DNA from 2 places in the Peribacillus sp. B2I2 genome. Region 2 is predicted to be linked to the other one. Evidence: riboswitches for the same ligand, from Rfam matches in the RefSeq annotation. Region 2 holds a riboswitch; the other holds the start of a gene.

Region 1 (6,240 bases), 1.2 Mb from region 2:
GTATCATTTGAAGCTATCGGTGCGGCTAAACTTGCTGCAGATGGCGGGGAAATCGTAGGTGTTTTAGTTGGTGACAGTGTTCAAAATTTCGGAAATGAATTGATCCAGTATGGTGCAGACCGGGTTGTTGCAGTCGAAAATGATCAATTGAAACAATATACTTCAGATGGTTATGCGCAAGGATTGCTTGCCGTCATCGAGCAGGAAAAGCCAGAAGGGATTTTCTTTGGACATACGGCTCTGGGAAAAGACCTTGCACCTAAATTGGCTGGAAAGCTTGAATCAGGATTGATTTCCGACGTTACATCCATTGAAGAAGAAGGCGGAAATATCGTTTTCACCCGCCCGATATATTCTGGTAAAGCATTTGAAAAGAAAATTGTTACAGATGGCGTGATATTCGCGACAATCCGTCCGAACAATATTGAACCGTTAGCGAAAGATGAGTCCCGTTCTGGTGATGTTTCTGCATTAAGTGTGGATATTAAGGATTTACGCACAATCATCAAAGATGTTGTTAGAAAAGCTAGTGAAGGGGTCGACCTTTCAGAAGCAAAAGTAATCATCGCAGGTGGCCGTGGCGTGAAAAGTGAAGATGGTTTTGAACCATTGAAGGAACTGGCACAAGTACTGGGCGGAGCGGTAGGTGCTTCCCGCGGTGCATGTGATGCGGACTATTGCGATTACTCTTTGCAAATCGGGCAAACGGGTAAAGTCGTTACACCAGACCTTTATATCGCCTGCGGTATTTCTGGAGCGATACAGCATTTAGCGGGGATGTCCAACTCCAAGGTTATCGTTGCCATCAACAAAGACCCGGAAGCTAACATATTCAATATAGCTGATTATGGAATTGTCGGAGATCTTTTCGAAGTCGTTCCATTACTTACGGAAGAATTCAAAAAACTAAAAGTTAACGCTTAAAAGAAATAAATTCTGATGAGGGGCAAGACATTTGGCATAAGCCGATACATGTCTTGCCCCTTCATTTTTCTTGGCTTTTAGGCAAGGTTTGAGCCTGCATATTTACTCTTTTTTTGGACATCCTACCACTGAAGCAAAATATTAGCATCGTTTCTAGCAACAATGGTATACTGTCTTTAGTTATTTGAGTAATTTTGAGGAGGAAATATATATGGCTATTGTAAATGCAACTGACCAAACTTTCACAACAGATACTAGCGAAGGTGTAGTTCTTGTAGATTTTTGGGCACCATGGTGCGGACCTTGTAAAATGATCGCTCCTGTTCTTCAAGAGCTTGATACTGAAATTGGCGATACAGCGAAAATCGTAAAAGTGGATGTAGATGAAAACCAAGAAACAGCTGGGAAATTCGGTGTGATGAGCATCCCGACATTAATCGTCCTTAAAGACGGTGAAGTGGTGGATAAAGTTGTTGGTTTCCAACCTAAAGAAGCACTTGCTGAACTTATTTCAAAACACTCGTAATAGTAAGTTAGCTAAAAAAAGCTTCAAGTCTGCGGACTTGAAGCTTTTTTCGCTATCTTGATATATAATAATTGTAAAATGGGAGAACAGGAGGCTGAATGCATGAACCAACAAATAAAGAATAAACTTGCCCTTCTTCCCGATCAACCTGGTTGTTATTTAATGAAAGATCGTCAGGGAACGATCATATATGTAGGCAAAGCGAAAGTGTTGAAAAATCGTGTCCGTTCTTATTTCACGGGTTCTCATGATGGAAAAACATTTCGGCTTGTGAATGAGATAGAGGATTTTGAATACATCGTCACCTCTTCCAATATCGAGGCCCTTATTTTAGAGCTGAACTTAATCAAAAAACATGATCCAAAATATAATGTCATGCTTAAGGATGATAAGACGTACCCTTTCATCAAGCTGACGGCGGAACGTCATCCACGTCTAATCATTACGCGAAAAGTAAAAAAAGATAAAGGGAAATACTTCGGACCATATCCAAATGCTTTTGCAGCTAACGAAACGAAAAAGTTGCTCGATCGCATCTATCCCCTTAGAAAATGCAATACCTTACCTGATCGCGTTTGTCTTTATTATCACCTTGGCCAGTGCCTGGCCCCATGTGTTTATGATGTTGAGGAACAGGAATATAAGAAAATGGTGGATGATATCAACCGCTTCTTGAACGGTGGACATACTGAGATAAAAAAAGAACTGACTGAAAAAATGCTGGAGGCATCAGAAAATCTCGATTTCGAGAGGGCCAAAGAGTTCCGTGACAAAATTGCCCACATCGATATTACGATGGAGAAGCAGAAAATGATGACGACCGATTTCATCGACAGGGATGTATTTGGGTTTGCCTATGATAAAGGCTGGATGTGTGTTCAGGTATTTTTTGTCCGACAGGGTAAATTGATAGAAAGAGATGTTTCACTTTTTCCTGTCTATGATGAACCGGAACAGGAACTTCTTACATTCCTCGGTCAGTTTTACGAGATTACCAACCACTTTAAACCAAAGGAAATCTTGCTGCCTGAGTCAGTGGATGCTGAAATGGCCGAAGGGCTCCTTGGTGTCAAAACGATTCACCCGAAACGGGGATCGAAAAAAGACATGCTTAAATTGGCGAATAAAAATGCCTCCATCGCCCTTCAGGAAAAATTCTCCTTGATTGAACGGGATGAAGAAAGAACCATCAATGCGGTAGAAAACCTCGGGACCCAATTAGGCATCTACACCCCGCACCGAATTGAAGCTTTCGATAACTCCAATATTCAGGGAAGTGACCCTGTTTCCGCTTTAGTCGTGTTCATTGATGGGAAACCGGAAAAAAGGGAGTACCGTAAATATAAGATCAAGACGGTCCAGGGACCTGATGATTATGAATCGATGCGTGAAGTAGTCAGAAGAAGGTATTCACGAGTATTGAAAGAAGGGCTGCCGCTTCCGGACTTAATCATCATCGATGGTGGAAAGGGCCATGTGGAAGCCGTTCGGGATATATTGGAGAATGAATTGGGCCTTGATATTCCACTATCAGGTCTCATTAAGGATGAAAAGCATAGGACCTCGCAGTTGATGATTGGAAATCCGCTTGAACTCGTACCACTTGATTCACGTAGCCAGGAATTTTACCTTTTGCAAAGAATTCAGGATGAGGTGCATCGGTTCGCGATTACGTTTCATCGTCAGCTACGCGGGAAAAATGCGGTACACTCCCAGCTAGATGATATTCCAGGTGTCGGGGAAAAGCGAAGGAAGCAATTGTTGAGGCATTTTGGGTCATTGAAGAAAATCAAAGAGGCAACGGCCGAGGAAATTATGGAAGCGGGCATGCCAAAAGGGGTAGCCGAGGGAATCGTAAGAAAATTACAAGAATAATCTTGCTACCGACTATTCCCTATGCTATGATTAAAATGAATTTTTAACTAGACAACTTAAAAGTGCTGATAGAGGTGCGGAATTCAAGAGTAAAAACCTGGAGAAGTATGAGCTTCCATGAAAGGTTTTGAAAGGGGATGACGCCGAAGGAAGACAAGACTCATACCTTGTTTTTCTGGTCTGACATTTAATAAATGGCGGATTGTCAGGGTTAATACCCTGGAGAGCTATCTCACTGTGTTTACAGTATTAGATATGTGATCACAGCAATGAGATATTTCTCATTGCTTTTTTTATTGCCTAAAAAGGTAGAGAGGGTGCATTAGGATGGCATTAATCGTTCAAAAATTCGGCGGAACATCCGTCGGAAGCGTAGAAAAAATCAAAAATGTTGCCAATCGGGTAATCGAGGAAGTGGAGAATGGAAATGGTGTGGTAGTCGTTGTTTCAGCTATGGGGAAAACCACAGATCAATTGGTTTCCATGGCCCAAGATATTTCCGGAACCCCGAGCAAGAGGGAAATGGATATGCTATTGACGACGGGGGAACAGATCACGATATCCCTGTTAACGATGGCATTGATTGAAAAAGGACATGAAGCCATTTCGTACACAGGCTGGCAGGCAGGCATGCAAACGGAATCCGTTCATGGGAATGCCAGGATTTTAAACATCGATTCTACAAGGATTCAAGCCCAACTCCAGGAAAAGAAAATTGTGGTCGTAGCCGGTTTCCAGGGGAGCGATGCAAATGGGGAAATCACTACCTTAGGGCGGGGTGGTTCCGATACGACGGCGGTTGCCATCGCTGCAGCGCTGAATGCGGATAGATGCGATATTTATACGGATGTAACGGGTGTTTTCACTACGGATCCACGCTACATAAAAGGTGCGCGAAAACTTCAATCCATTTCTTACGATGAGATGCTGGAACTTGCAAACCTGGGGGCGGGCGTCCTACATCCAAGGGCTGTCGAATATGCAAAGAATTATCAAATCCCGCTTGAAGTCCGTTCAAGCATGGAGAGAGAATCAGGAACGATCATAGAGGAGGAAGCAACTATGGAAGAAAACTTAATTGTACGCGGCATTGCTTTTGAAGACAGTATTACTAGGGTCACAATTTATGGTTTGCCACAATCACTTGGTGCATTATCCACAATTTTCACGACACTTGCGAAAAACCGGATTAATGTGGACATCATCATTCAAAGCATGACTGCCGAGGATACGACCAATCTATCATTTTCCACAAAAAGTGAAGATACGGAAGCGGCATTGATCGTGCTGGAAAACAATAAAGAACGATTGGCATTCGACCGAATCGAAACGGAGGGTGGGTTGGCCAAAGTGTCCATCGTCGGATCTGGTATGGTATCCAATCCAGGAGTGGCTGCCGAGATGTTTGAAGTGATGGCCAATACAGGCATCCAAGTGAAAATGGTCAGCACATCGGAAATTAAAGTCTCGACTGTCGTCAATGAAAAGGAAATGGTGAAGGCTGTCGAATCTCTTCATGAAGCATTTAAACTTGGGCAGCATGCAAATGTGCTAGCTTGAGTGTAAGGAGTCCAATAAAAAAACAGACTTCCGGTAAAAAGGGTAAGTCTGTTTTAAGGGCTTATTAGATTGGATCTCTGGGATCCCATTGGATGGTGAATATCACTTTTTTTGCGCGGCGTTTGATTTCTTCCGTTGATTCGCTGAGGAATTTTTTTTGCAGTGTAAACTGCTCGGCAAGGAAACCGGCTTCAAGTTGGAAGTGACAATCAGGGTGTAAATCCAGGCGGCGGCTGATTATTTCACCCGTCAGGGATAATTCCATCTCGGTTTTTGAATACTTCATGATTTCCAGATTGCCCCATCCAGCGCTCTGGAAAAATTCAATCACTTCCTGATCGCCATTCAATGGGAATTTTCTTGCTAACTGTTTACCTGCCCAATAGAGGATTTGATTAGAGTCTTTTCCGAGAATATCGTTCAATAGAACTTCTCTGATTAATTCGTATCCGAAAGCTGGAACTTGGAATTCTTCAGTTTGAATTTCTTCAGCTTGAATCTCTTCTTCTATCGCAGCAGCAATATTTTTTTTCATAGTTTATCGCCTCTTTCTGTAAATCTATTATAAACGTATTTCTTTTGCAAATTATACTGTTTTTTATTTATTTAAATAACAATTGGAAAAAAATGAGAAATTATACCGAGATATTAATAGTTAAATTTGAAATTTCTTCAAAATATCATCTTGACAAACAAAAAATAGCCAATTTAATCCAATAAAATCTATTCTGAAAAAGAGATTTCTTGTATCCGTTTTCTTGACGCACATAGAAGTCAGGAGTAAAATGGACATGTCACATAATTGTAAAGGAAGTATAGAGGAGTTTTTTGACTCTATACTGTATTTTCACGCGGAGATAAAAGGTAGCCACCAGTTTATCTTTGCATGATTTTTCACAAATTAAGGGGGGGCACTTAGTGGCAAAAAATCGTGAGTTTGGGAATCGCAGGCTTCATTCACTTCTAGGAGTAATTCCAATTGGTCTATTCCTAATTTTTCATTTATCGGTAAACTTTATGGCAACAAAAGGAGAAGAAACTTTTAATGGGGCAGTTCATTTAATTGAGTATACGCCCGTGAAGATTTTGGTAGAATGGGTCGTCATCTATCTACCGCTCATTTTCCATGCTGTGTACGGAATTTATATTGCCTTTACAGCAAAAAACAATTTAGGCAGATTTAGTTTCTTCCGTAACTGGATGTTCATGCTGCAACGTCTAACTGGAATCATAACGTTGATTTTCCTTGTTTGGCATATATGGGCAACTAGAATTCAAGCAGCCATGGGTGCTGAAGTTAACTTTGACATGATGGCTGAAATTTTCTCTAGTCCATTTATGATTGTGTTCTATAT
Region 2 (14,035 bases):
AGAAAGATGATGAAATGTGTTTGTTGGTTCCATGTGTTCATAGTGTGAAAAGGCAAATTTCCACACCCGAGTCGGAGTATACGGTTGTTGGGTCCAAGGAGGCTTTTGTTGAATCGATTGATTCGAATTTGAATCTGATCCGTAACCGTTTGCCCACTCCTGAATTGCAGTCCAAGGAATTTCGGGTCGGGAGCATCTCGCAAACAAGGTTAGCCGTTCTCTACATAGATGGGATAGTAAATCAACAGATCATTAATACAGTCATGCAGAGAATAGAAGATATAGAATATGATACGATCGTCGATATTTCGTTTGTAAGCCAGATGATCACGGATAATCGGAATTCGATGTTTCCGCAACTGATTGATACGGAGCGGCCCGATCATCTGGCCAGTGTATTATCGGAAGGGAAAATAGGGATCATGCTAGATGGATCTCCTCATGTATTAGTTGGTCCCAATACCATCATTTCGTTCTTTTCGTCATTTGAAGATTATTTTCAAATTTGGAATCTCGGTACTTCATTCCGTTTGATTCGGCTTTTCGCAGTGCTGTTTTCCGTTTTGTCATCACCTCTGTATGTTGCCGTTTTAACGTATCATTATCAGGTGATTCCAACGGATTTGCTGCCCATCTTAATATCATCCAGGGGCGTGATCCCTTTTCCGCCGATTTTGGAAGCGATCGTGCTGGAAGGGACGATCGAATTGCTCAGGGAAGCAGCGGTCAGGCTGCCAGCTAAGGTTGGCTCCACCATCGGTATTGTTGGCGGAATAGTCATCGGTACAGCTGCTGTGGAAGCGGGATTTGTCAGTAATGTCTTGTTGATGCTTGTCGCTTTGGCTGCCTTGGCTTCATTTACGGTGCCGATTTACCAAATCAGTAATACGATTCGCCTTATCCGCTTTCCTTTTCTAATTGCAGCCCAGTTATACGGACTGTTTGGAATAGCTTTATGCAGTGCATTCATTTTAAGTCATTTATTGAAATTGACTTCGCTTGGCAGTCCATATTTAGATCCTCTTTACCCGTTAAGGATTCATGACTTTAAAGATAGTCTGATTCGCCTCCCTTTTTCAAAGCAGAAAAAACGCCCGCAATTTCTGCGGACGGAAAACCCACTAAGGATGAGGAAGAAGGCGGAAACTCAAAAATCCCAAAGTGATATTGATGAATAAGGTGTAGAAAGCGGTGAGAAGGTATGGAAGTCAAACCAAATGAAACTAAACAAATATCCCCATTTTTTGTTTTTTTCCTTATGCCCGGCATGCAGATTGGCGTAGGGGTATTGGGGTTTGAACGGGTCATAGCGAAAGAGGCTGGCCAAGACGCATGGATATCAATCATAATTTCAGGGTTAATCATAAATGTTCTGCTTTGGATGTGTTTCAAGCTTTTAGGCAGGGGCCCCCAAACACTTGATTTGATTGCCATCCATAAAGATTTGTTTGGTAAATGGGTAGGAAATGCTTTCAATATTTTATTCATCCTCTACTTCATAATGATCTCCATTATACTTATCAGGACTTATTTAGAGGTCATTCAAGTTTGGATGTTCCCTGGTGTTAATGTCCTGATGCTATTAACCTTCATTCTTATTCTCCTGTATAGCTTTGTGACGGGAGGGTTCAGGGTCATAACTGGTTTTTGTATAATCGGGCTTATTATTGGATCACCATTATTCCTTTTGAATTATTTTCCATTGAAGCACGCCCACTTTGAAAATTTGGGTCCTTTTCTTGATCATTCCTTTTTGGAAATCATGAAGGCCTGTAAGAAAATGACCCTGAATTACCTTGGTTTTGAATTACTCCTGATTTATTACCCATTCATTAAAAAGCGTGAACACTCTCAAAAGTGGGCCCACTTAGGGGTGTTGTTTACTATGTCGATATATTTAATGTTTATTATTGTTTCATTAGCCTACTATCATCAAGATCAGCTGAAAGATGTAATATGGGCGACTTTGACGTTATGGAAAATTGTAGACCTTCCATTCATTGAAAGGTTCGAATACATAGGGATTTCCGTTTGGCTGTTCATGGTGCTGCCGAATGTTTGTTTAGGGGTTTGGGCAGCAAGCAGAACAGCGAAAAGAGCATTTGGATTCAGACAGAAAAAGATGTTGGTTTTCATCCTGCTTATCATTTTAGCTTCCTGCCTTTTTTTGGATAACCGCTATAAAATCGATAGGTTTAACACGATCAGTTCACAAATAGGCTTTTATATCATTTATTTGTATCTTCCTCTCTTATTCATATGGCAGTCGATCGTCTATAAAGTTAGGGGGGATAAATCATGAAAATCAAACTTCTCATGATTACATTAGCTTGTTTCTTGATGACGGCGTGCGGTGTGGAAAAGCAAATATTAGAAGATATTTTAATTGCTGAAGTCGTAGGTTATGATGATGCCGGAGACAATAAAATCAAAGGTACGGTCGTTGTCAGCGTTCCTCAGCCAGGTGAGGAAGCAGATCTAGGTAATGAAGTATATGAATCGATTTCCCATGATATAAAGGCAGCCCGCCAGCAAGAAAATGCAAAGACACCATTCCCGATTGTCGGCGGGAGGCTGACAGTCATTCTCTATGGTGAAGAATTGGCGGGTGAGGGGTTGAATGATTACGTCGATACATATCGGCGTGACCCGATGGTGGGACGGGATTTGTATTTAGCGATCGTTCATGGTAAAGCTGAGGATGTAGTTAAAATGGAGCCGAAGTTGATTAAAACTCCAGGGGTTCAAGTAAAAGAACTGATCGAACAGAATATCCGAACTAATTTGCCTGATGTAGATTTGCACAGGTATTTATATGCAGTTCATGGTAAAGGGATCGATCCGGTCCTGCCCTTATTGGAAACTGAAGAAGACCAAATACAGGTAAAAGGGATCGCCCTGTTTAAAAGTGATAAGTATATTGGTAAATATATCCATTATGAGGATGGGTTTTTATTCAAAGTCCTTAGTGAAAACTTTAAGCTGGGGAATTATGAAATTAAATGGAAGGAAAATGACTATACAGATATCAATAACGTGGAGTCACGTGTCCATTATGATTTCTCGAATGTAAATCAAGACCCCAAAGTCAGGATTGAAGTGAAACTAAAAGCAAGTTTGCTAGAGGTCCAAGGTTATGACTTGGGCAAAGGGGTCGACCTGAATAAAATAGAGGCCAGGGCTGAACATGTCATTGGTAATAAATTAAATGAGATGGTAACCATGTTTCAGGAAAACAATATAGATCCGATTGCACTCGGTGATCACGCTAAAAGTAAAACAAGAAATTTCGACCAAAAACATTGGGAGGAGGCATATCCCCATATTCCCATCGAGGTGGATTTGGACATTGAAATGATTCAAACCGGAATTGCGGAATAAAAGAAGAATATTCTGAAGTTTCTCCCTTTATAATAGGGTATTGGTGTAATGATTATGTCAATGCGTTTAAAGAGGGGAGGAAAGGCATGGACAAAGCATGGTGGAAAGAGGCAGTTGTGTATCAAGTGTATCCAAGGAGTTTTATGGATAGTGATGGAGATGGGATAGGGGATTTAAACGGGATCTTGATGAAACTCGATTATTTACAAGAGCTGGGTGTGAACGTGATATGGCTATCCCCCATTTATCAATCTCCCAATGATGACAATGGGTACGATATCAGTGATTATCGATCAATCATGACTGAATTCGGGACAATGGCTGATTTTGATAGGTTGCTGAAGGCGGTGCATGAACGTGGGATGAAGATCATGATGGATCTGGTGGTCAACCATTCTTCAGATGAACATTCGTGGTTCATTGAATCCCGATCCTCAAAAGATAATCCAAAGCGTGATTATTATATTTGGAAACCTGGAAGGAATGGGGAAGAGCCAAATAATTGGGAGTCCATTTTTAAAGGTTCGGCATGGGAATATGATGAAGGAACGGATGAATATTATTTACATTTATTCAGCAAGAAACAACCTGATTTAAACTGGGAGAACCCTAAGCTCCGTGAAGAAATCTACAGCATGATGACTTGGTGGCTGGATAAGGGTGTCGATGGATTTCGGATGGATGTCATCAACTTCCTTTCAAAAGATCAGAGCTATTCAGATGGATCCGTTCATCATGAGAAGCAGTATGGTGATGGAAGCCCCTTTTTCCTGAATGGACCGCGCATACATGAGTTTTTACAGGAAATCAATCAACGGGCACTTTCTCGATATGACGTGATTACCGTTGGGGAGATGCCAGGCGTCACACCCGAGGAAGCACAATTGTTCACAGGTAAAGATCGTGGTGAGCTACATATGGTCTTTCAATTCGAACATATGGATTTGGGGTGCGGACCAGAAGGGAAATGGAGTAACGATAAGTGGAAGCTAAGCGATTTAAAGCGAATTCTTTCCAAGTGGCAGACTGGTTTGGAGGGGAATGGCTGGAACAGTTTATACTGGAACAATCATGATCAGCCCCGGGTTGTCTCAAGGTTTGGAAATGATGGAAAGTATCGTATTGAAAGCGCAAAGATGCTTGCCGCTTGTCTTCATATGCTTCAGGGGACACCTTATATATATCAAGGCGAAGAGTTGGGCATGACCAATGTTGCATTTGAAAGCATCGATGAATACCGGGATATTGAAACGTTGAATTCATATGACGAACTCGTCAATTCGCGTGGCTGGTCAAAAGAGCGGATGATGTCAGCCATTCACGCCCGCAGCAGGGATAATGCGAGGACACCGATTCAGTGGAATGACTCCCGGAACGCAGGATTCACAAATGGGAGTCCATGGATTAAGGTTAATCCCAATTTTCCCGAGATCAATGCGGAAAAAGCCTACAATGATCCGAATTCCATTTTTCATTTTTATAAAAGGCTTATCCAAATACGCAAGAATCATGAAATCGTCGTTTATGGCCGTTTTGAACTGCTCTGTCCAGATGATGAACGAATATTTGCCTATACGAGAACGTTTGAAGAAGAAAAGCTGTTAGTGCTATGCAACTTTAAAGAGGAGCCGGCCTCCTATTCTTTGCCTGAAGAGCTGCATGCATATTCTGCTACAAGGCTGATCGGTAATTATGATCAGGAAGAAGAAGGAATCTCCACCAAACCTCTGCGTCCATATGAATGTCGTGTTTATCATTTGAAATGAAAAAAGGACCTGTTCTTCCCCGTTTAGAGAAGAGCAGGTCCTTTTACGTATTATTTGGATTTAAGGTCACATTCCTCAAGGGGAATTATTTTCGTTTTATGCTTAATTTTATAGCCGAACCATAGGACGAAAAATAGAATCAAGCCAATGTAGGAAACGAACATTGAATTCCAATCGATCCCATTGCTGCTGAAGGCTTGATAGCCTTGTCCAATGATAATGATGATACAAAGGACAAGTGCGAATATAGGTCCGAATGGGAAGCCTTTGGCCCGGTATGGTAAAGCATTCATATCAAGGCCTTGAGCCACGTAGGCTTTGCGGAACCGATAATGGGCAATCGCAATCCCGACCCAGGTGACGAATCCGGCCATGCCTGAAGCATTCAATAACCAGATATAAACAACACCATCTCCGAAAAATGAAGCTAAGAATGCAACGCAGCCAACTAAGGAAGTCACGATAAGTGCATTCACTGGTACTCCTCTTTTATCTAACTTGCCAAGGAATTTCGGTGCTTTCCCATCACGTGCCAAGTCCCATAGCATACGGGTTGAAGCGTACATGCCAGAGTTACCGGCAGAGAGTACGGATGATAAAATGATCGCGTTCATGATGGATGCAGCAAATGCAAGGCCCGCACGTTCAAATACAAGCGTGAATGGACTTACGGCAACATCTTCACTCAATAAACGTGAATCCGTAAACGGTATGATCATTCCAATTACAAAAATTGCAAGGATATAGAATAAGATGATGCGCCAGAAAACGGATCTGATCGCTTTAGGGATATTTTTTTCCGGATCCTCACTTTCACCAGCCGTCACTCCAAGCAATTCCGTTCCTTGGAAAGAAAAGCCAGCTGCCATGAATACGCCTAGAATCGTGAAGAACCCCCCGTTAAAGGGACCTTCGCCCATTGTGAAATTGGAAAAACCAATTGGGTCTTTCCCACCCATGATTCCGAGTATGATCAAAACACCAGTGATCAAGAATATGACGACCGTCACGACTTTGATCATGGCAAACCAGAATTCCGTTTCCCCAAAACCTTTAACGGACATGTAATTGATAAGAAACATTGTGATTAATGCAATGGCACTCCAGATAAAGGAAGGACTATCCGGGAACCAGAACTTCATAATTAAGACAACGGCTGCTAATTCAGCGGCAATGGTGATTGCCCAGTTATACCAGTAGTTCCATCCAATCGCAAAACCGAAAGACGGATCGACGAATTTGGATGCATAGACACGGAACGAACCGGCCACTGGCATGAACGCTGCCATTTCTGCAAGACTTGTCATTAAGTAATAAACCATGATGCCGATAATCGCGTATGCCACCAAGGCACCGCCGGGTCCGGCTGAATGAATGGCACCGCCACTTGCTAAAAATAAACCTGTTCCAATCGTTCCACCTAATGAAATCATCATCAAGTGCCGCGCTTTCAGGCTCCTTTTCAATTCAGTAGGGCTTGATGCTTGTTGTGAATTTGCCAATTGATGTTACACTCCTTTTTATTGGAAGGGAACGAAATATAAAAAACAGCAGTCGAAAAAGATCGACGGCTGTTTGTAATAAACCCGTTTATCCTTCCGAAGATAGCTCCCCACGCTTTTAGAAAAAACGTGACAGTGATGTTCCTGTTCGGAAACACCGCCAGCCAAGGTATACATGGAATATACCCAAACTTCGGCAACTTATCCTTTCAAACGGAGTCTTTAATTTTCCAGAATCTCGTCCGTTTTACTTTTATAAGCTGCAGCCTCTAACTCATCGGTAAATGAGGAAGTATTCAATTTTCTTAAATCGTTGCGCCATCTTGTAATTGACGACGGACGATTATACTCATGAAATTCATGCAATAGCTAATAGATTGCTAGTAATTGAGTAAACTTTACTATATCAAAATTATAAAATAATCTCATGGATATCGCAATGATTATTTTATGTGGTTATTTTTTCCTAGTTCAAGAAAGTCTGGAAGATTTGATGATACAAAAGTAAAGCTATTCTTAGCGTTATTAAACGCTCCTTCTTTTTATAAGGGCGTATTCCAGTTTTACATGTTTGACCACTTCGGGATTCTCGAATAGATCCACTGCCATTTTCCCAATCCATTCCAGCGGTAAGGAAATGGTCGTGATTTCGAGCATTTCACTCAGGCTATCATTATTGAAGCCGAGAATGGCCACATCTTCAGGTACCCTCAAGCCAGATTTCTTAGCTGTTAGAATGAAGCCTGCCGCCGTGTCATCATTAGTGATGATGATGGCCTCAGGTTTATTCATCATCGAATTCCAATCCTGAAACAATTGTTCACCGTCTTTGATGTGATAACTGCCTTCAAACAGCCAATCTTTATTGTTTATAAGTTGATGTTTACTCATGATATCGTTAAAAGCCTTTGTACGGAGAGAACTGTTTCTGCTCTTTTTACGGCCAAGACTGTATCCGATTTTCTGATAACCTTTAGCAATCACGTATTCAAGGGCACAGGAGAAAGCTGCATAATGATCAACGCTGATGGATGAGAATTCAGCCTGGGCTGTATCTTCACATAAGATAATCGGTCCATATTTTTGATACTCCAAGAGGATTTTCATTTCCGAAATTCTTGAACAAACGATAATGCCATCGAGTTGCTTCATTTGCAGCATATCCAAAGCCTGGATTTCTTTCTCTCTTTCGTAATGGGTCTGAAAGATGACTAGATGACAGCCGATTGCATTCGCCTGTTTAGAAATTCCGTTAACGATTGCCCCGTAATATGGGTGATTGGTGAAGGGGATGATGATGCCGATAAGATTTGTTTTGCCTTTAGAAAGATGGATGGCGTTGATGTTTCTTGAATAATTCAAACGGTCAATGGCTTGTAAAACGCTCGCTCTTTTTTCAGGGCTTACATAAGGATGGTCATTCAATACACGGGACACTGTTGAGACAGATACACCAGCACTTTGAGCAATTTCTTTAATATTTGTCATGGGATCACCGTATTTTCTTTTTTTATATTGTACAGTATGAAACCCATTTCATAGCAAGAGAACACAGTGGGGCTGCTGAGGATTTCTTCAAATAAGGTCTTGTTCTGGTATGGGTTTCATCCTTTAAGATTGGTTTAAGTCTTAGAGGAGGAGGAGATCATGATGGTCCAAACTTTAATTACCCTGTGTGTACTTTGCGGAATCGAATTGGGATTGGCGTACCTGGCAATTTCATTGAAGTCGGAAAAATGAGTGGCAGCGCACATGGAATGACGGGATGCCCGTCGGGAATTACGCGATTTACTCTGTATTCCACGGCATTAGGCGTGAAATTCGCCATTTTCCTAGTGAATAATAAGGAATTACTCGTGAATTCCGCATTTACTCGTGAATTTTGGCACTTTACTCGTGAAATCCGCGCTTTTACTCGTGAATTTTGACACTTAACTCGTGAAACCCATGCATTTACTCGTGAATTTCACGTTTTCCCGCCATAAACAATCGAAATAGCCCCTCAAGTTTATTTTCACCATTAAAACTCCACAATATAAATATAACTTCATCACGTTTCATGTTATGGAAGAGGGAACTCTTCTTCATAGAAATGACTGACTGTCCGGAAGGTGCACGTGATTTTCCGGACAGTTTTTTGCTGTTTGTAAAATCATTCGGTGAACTCAGATCCCGAAGTTATTTTTGGGGATTTTTAATAAATGATTAATCTGCTTTATGAAAAAATTGTTGCACTTTTTTCATATACTTGTGTATAGTATAAAATAAGTTGTGTAGAGGAAACTTTTTAGCATTTGCGACAATGTAAAAAAATTTACGCTTAATTTTGCACATGGCAAACATTTTTAGAGAGATGAAAAAGGGAGGGAATATGGATGGGTTTTCTAAAATCTATTGGGGGCGTGCTTGCTGCATTGCTGATTTTAACGGGGTGCGGCAATGACGCGGCCGAAAGGGATAAAGGCAATAGCAAGTTGAATGTCGTTGCAACAACGGGAATGATTGGGGACTTGGTTGAGAATATCGGCGGTAAACATGTAGAGGTCACAAGTTTAATGGGACCGGGAGTCGACCCCCATCTATATAAAGCGACACAGGGTGATGTGAAGACACTGGATTCGGCTGATATGATTTTTTATAACGGTGTGCATCTTGAGGGGAAAATGACGGATATATTTGAAATGATGAGCAAGGATAAACCGACGATTGCCGTAACGGAGGATTTCAAGGAGGACCAACTTCGAAAAGTTAGTGCGACGGAACATGATCCCCACGTATGGTTTGATGTAAAGCTTTGGATAGTAGCGGCGGAAGCAGTTAAGAAAGAGTTGATTGCTACTGATCCGGACCATGAATCAAGTTATCGTGAAAATTATGAAGAGTACGTACTGCAGTTGGAGGAACTTGATAAATATGTTCAAGAAGAAATAAATGAAATACCAGAAGATCAACGGGTGCTCGTTACAGCACATGATGCTTTTGGATACTTCGGCCAGTCATATGGTCTGGACGTAAGAGGGCTTCAAGGGATCAATACATTATCGGAATATGGATCAAAAGATGTGACTGATATGCGGAATTATCTTGTAGAGAACAAAATAAAAGCGATTTTCATTGAGTCTAGCGTGCCAAGGAAGGCTATCGAGGCTGTGATTCAAGGTGCCGGGAAGCAGGGCCATAAAGTGGAAATTGGCGGTGAATTATTCTCGGATGCAATGGGTGAAAGAGGGACGGAAGAAGGAACGTATATCGGAATGGTCCGTCATAATACCGACACCATCGTTCGTGCTTTGAAATAAGGGGGAGAAAAAATGTATCAATCAGCTTTGAAGGTCGAGAATTTAACGATTGCTTATCATAAGAAACCGGTTGTTGAAGATGTCTCATTTGAGGTGCCTGAAGGGAATTTAATTGGTATCATTGGCCCCAATGGAGCAGGGAAATCCACCTTGATAAAGGGGATACTCGAATTGATTCCAAAAATATCGGGGGAAATCACAATAAAGGGATCTACTTATAAATCGATGAGGAAAAGTATCGGCTATGTACCGCAGCGGGAGTCAGTGGATTGGGATTTTCCGACCAACGCACTCGATGTCGTGATGATGGGCAGATATGGTCATCTCGGATGGCTGAAGCGACCAGGGAAGGCCGAAAAGCAGAAGGGGATGGAGTGCCTTGATAAGGTGGGGATGGCTGAATACGCTAACCGCCAAATCAGCCAGCTATCAGGCGGGCAGCAGCAAAGAATATTCCTGGCCCGTGCATTGGCACAGGAAGCGGATATTTATTTTATGGATGAACCGTTCGTAGGGGTGGATGCCGCAACAGAGAAAGCAATCATACAATTGCTGATGGAATTGAAGGAAAAAGGCAAAACCGTTCTGGTTGTGCACCATGATCTTTCCACCGTGAAGGAATATTTCGACTGGACGATGTTATTGAATAAAAAGGTGATGAAAATAGGACCGACAGAAGAAGTGTTCATTCCCGAATACTTGCAGGCAACATATGGAGGCCGCCTAGCGATACTATCAGACACAAAGTCCGGCCTGTTATTAAAATGAGGTGTACACGATGAATATACTGGATATTATTACTGATCCAAATACAAGGTGGATTTTGCTTGGCACGATGTTCCTAGGATTAAGCAGTGGGGTCATCGGCAGTTTTGCCTACCTCAGAAAGCAGTCTTTGCTTGGCGACACACTAGCACATGCAGCTTTACCAGGTATCTGTGTCGCCTTTATGTTAACTGGAGTGAAATCCACTTCCTATTTTCTTATAGGAGCTGCCCTGGCTGGCTTAGTGGCTGTTTTCTTGATCAGTGTGCTAACGCGATACAGTAAGATCAAGCAGGATGCGGCCTTGGGAATCGTCTTATCTTCCTTCTTTGGCTTCGGAATTGTCATGCTTACACAGATTCAGCAGAGCGAGTATGGAAACCAGAGTGGATTGGATACCTTTTTATTCGGGCAGACGGCTTCAATGGTCATGTCCGATGTATATATGATGATGACGGTTTCCTTTATACTCATTTTCACTTGTACCGTGTTTTTTAAAGAATTCAAATTACTATCCTTTGACCCTGGGTTTGCTAAGGGGATGGGATTGCCGGTTGTTTTTCTGGATTATTTCATCATGATGCTGATCGTGGCAGCTGTAGTGATCGGTATCCAAGCTGTAGGCGTCGTATTGATGGCATCTTTACTAATCACGCCAGCCGTTTCTGCGAGGTATTGGACGGAGCGGCTGCATATCATGGTCATCCTGTCCGGTGTATTCGGAATGTTGAGCGGTGTGTCTGGAACGTTGATCAGTACATCAGTGAATGATTTACCAACAGGACCTTTAATTGTCTTATCCGCGACGGTATGGTTTTTCTTTTCCATGCTTTTTGCACCTAAACGCGGAGTGCTTTCATCTGTATGGAGAAGGGTATCGACAAAAAAGAAATATTCTCTCGAACAGGATAGAAGGAAAAGGAGCCACTCATCATGAATGATTTTTGGATTATTTTAGTCGGAGCATTGGTGGCGAGTTCTTGCAGTGTATTAGGATGCTTTTTGATAGTCAGGAAAATGACGTTGATAGGGGATGCCATCAGTCATTCCGTTTTGCCGGGAATCGTATTGGCATTTTTAATAACCGGGACTCGTGACTCGGTTCCAATGCTGATCGGGGCAGCTGCTCTAGGTTTACTTACAGTATTCTTAATCCAGCTGTTCCAATCGTCGGGCGTTCAATCTGACGCAGCGATCGGGATTGTATTCACTTCCCTTTTTGCAATGGGGATCGTACTCGTGAGCTTGTATACGCAACAAATAGATTTTGACCTGGAACATGTCCTTTATGGCGAAATAGCCTATACCCCCTGGAACACGATGACCATCGCGGGAATCGAGGCTGGACCAAAAGCTGTTTGGATCGTCGGCGGTTGCTTCATCCTGAACCTCATCCTGATTTTCCTTTTCTTCAAACAGTTTAAACTCGTATCCTTTGATCCATCACTTGCGGCTGCAATGGGAATTCCTGTACTGTTCTTTCATTACTTATTGATGAGCCTCATTTCACTGACAACTGTAGCTTCTTTTGATAGTGTAGGTTCCATTTTAGTAGTTGGAATGCTCATCATACCTGCGGCAACGGCTTATCTGTTATCAGACCGTTTAAGCCGTATGATATTGGTCAGTATCGGGGTCGGGGTGCTAAGTTCCATCATTGGTTACTATTCAGCTACCATTATGGATGCATCGATATCCGGTTGCATGGTGGGATCGGCCGCCATATTATTCGGATTGACCTTTCTCTTTTCCCCAAGCCATGGATTGGTCAGCAGATTGCTGAAACGGAGAAAATCAAGGGAATCACATGTATAACTCCCCCTGCCTACAGGCTTCATGGAAATAACTCCGTGAAGCCTGTAAACTATTCTTCTATATAGTTGTGATTTTATTTGTTTAAAGTATAATGAATAAGTGTATTTATAGTTGTATCGCAGGAGCCTTTTTAAGGGAGAGTTAAGCATGGAAGAACAAAATAAATTTTCATCACGAATAGATTTTTCTTTGGTCACAATATTGCTGTTATTATGCGTTGGAAGTTGCTTAGCAATCTATAGTGCCCAAACGACTGGACAGTACGCTGAAAACTTCTTAATTAAACAAATTTTTTGGTATATAGTGGGGATCGGAATCGTATTAGGGTTCATCACCCTGGATTCGGATCAGCTGAAAAAAATCTCTTGGTATGCCTATGGCTTCGGATTATTTTTGCTTTTTTTGCTGATCATTATGCCAGATTCCATCGTTCCTGTCCGGAATGGTGCGAAAAGTTGGTTCATCATTCCGGGAATCGGTTCGATTCAGCCATCGGAATTCATGAAGGTTTTCCTGATCCTGGCTTTAGCGAATGTCATCTCGAACCATCATCTCAAAAACACGTTGAAAACAATTCAAACCGATATTTGGCTACTTATTAAAATCGGTCTTGTGACTGGTGCCCCCTTATTGTTAATCATGCAACAGCCGGATTTGGGTACCTCGCTTGTCATCATGTCAATCATGCTCGGAATGATTTTCATATCAGGTGTATCATGGAAGATCCTGCTGCCCATCGTTTCGGGAGGAATTGTCGTCGCTTCAGTGGTCCTATACTTCGTCCTTTGGAAGCCGGAAATCCTGGAAAAATACCTAGGGGTAAAATCATATCAATTCGGCCGTATCTATTCTTGGCTGGATCCATATAATTATGCCAGCTCCGAAGGATATCACTTAACCAAATCATTACTGGCTATCGGCTCCGGCCAGACCACAGGCAAGGGAATCGGTTCGAGGGAAGTGTATTTGCCTGAAAGTCATTCGGATTTCATTTTCAGTATCATCGGTGAAGAATTCGGCTTCATCGGATCAAGTATCATTATTTCCTTGTTTTTCCTATTGATTTACCATATAACAAAAACGGGAATGGACACGAAAAATAACTTCTATACATATATCTGTGTTGGCGTTATAAGCATGTTGACGTTTCATGTTTTTCAGAATATCGGCATGACTGTAGGCCTTTTACCGATTACGGGGATTCCGCTTCCATTTGTCAGTTATGGAGGAAGCTCGCTAATGGGGAACATGATGGCCATGGGCTTAATATTCAGCATTCGGTATCACTATAAGAAGTATATGTTTTCAACGGATATCTAAATGGAAAGCCGGCCCACCATGGGCCGGCTTTATTGGTAGCAAAAAAACAAAAGGAGCAGAATCCGCCCCCTGAATGTTTACTTATTGAAGGTTCGATCCAGAAGGAAATTGATTTTTATATCCGGAAAATTGTTGGTACGATTGGCCTAAGCTGGTAGCTTGCGCCTTTTCTAAACTATACCAGCCT

Evidence for each region. A riboswitch is a leader RNA that binds a small molecule or an ion and turns the genes downstream of it on or off. The one in region 2 is predicted to bind lysine.
Region 1: linked by a shared signal. The riboswitch ahead of ABIE66_RS19640 (aspartate kinase) and the one ahead of ABIE66_RS25765 (amino acid permease) in region 2 are both predicted to bind lysine.

The regions. Positions count from the first base shown of each region.
Region 1 is NZ_JBGCCB010000001.1:3,969,253-3,975,492, reverse strand. It holds gene ABIE66_RS19655 (electron transfer flavoprotein subunit alpha/FixB family protein) at 1-924, shown strand, start outside; gene trxA (thioredoxin) at 1,109-1,450, shown strand; gene uvrC (excinuclease ABC subunit UvrC) at 1,553-3,325, shown strand; lysine riboswitch at 3,387-3,563, shown strand; gene ABIE66_RS19640 (aspartate kinase) at 3,653-4,885, shown strand; gene ABIE66_RS19635 (YslB family protein) at 4,950-5,420, opposite strand; gene ABIE66_RS19630 (succinate dehydrogenase cytochrome b558 subunit) at 5,804-6,240, shown strand, end outside.
Region 2 is NZ_JBGCCB010000001.1:5,143,567-5,157,601, reverse strand. It holds gene ABIE66_RS25785 (spore germination protein) at 1-1,178, shown strand, start outside; gene ABIE66_RS25780 (GerAB/ArcD/ProY family transporter) at 1,202-2,302, shown strand; gene ABIE66_RS25775 (Ger(x)C family spore germination protein) at 2,299-3,381, shown strand; gene ABIE66_RS25770 (glycoside hydrolase family 13 protein) at 3,468-5,147, shown strand; gene ABIE66_RS25765 (amino acid permease) at 5,198-6,649, opposite strand; lysine riboswitch at 6,745-6,929, opposite strand; gene ABIE66_RS25760 (LacI family DNA-binding transcriptional regulator) at 7,175-8,137, opposite strand; gene ABIE66_RS25755 (hypothetical protein) at 8,323-8,577, shown strand; gene ABIE66_RS25750 (metal ABC transporter solute-binding protein, Zn/Mn family) at 9,025-9,948, shown strand; gene ABIE66_RS25745 (metal ABC transporter ATP-binding protein) at 9,961-10,716, shown strand; gene ABIE66_RS25740 (metal ABC transporter permease) at 10,727-11,650, shown strand; gene ABIE66_RS25735 (metal ABC transporter permease) at 11,647-12,528, shown strand; gene ABIE66_RS25730 (FtsW/RodA/SpoVE family cell cycle protein) at 12,676-13,848, shown strand; gene ABIE66_RS25725 (spore coat protein) at 13,930-14,035, opposite strand, start outside.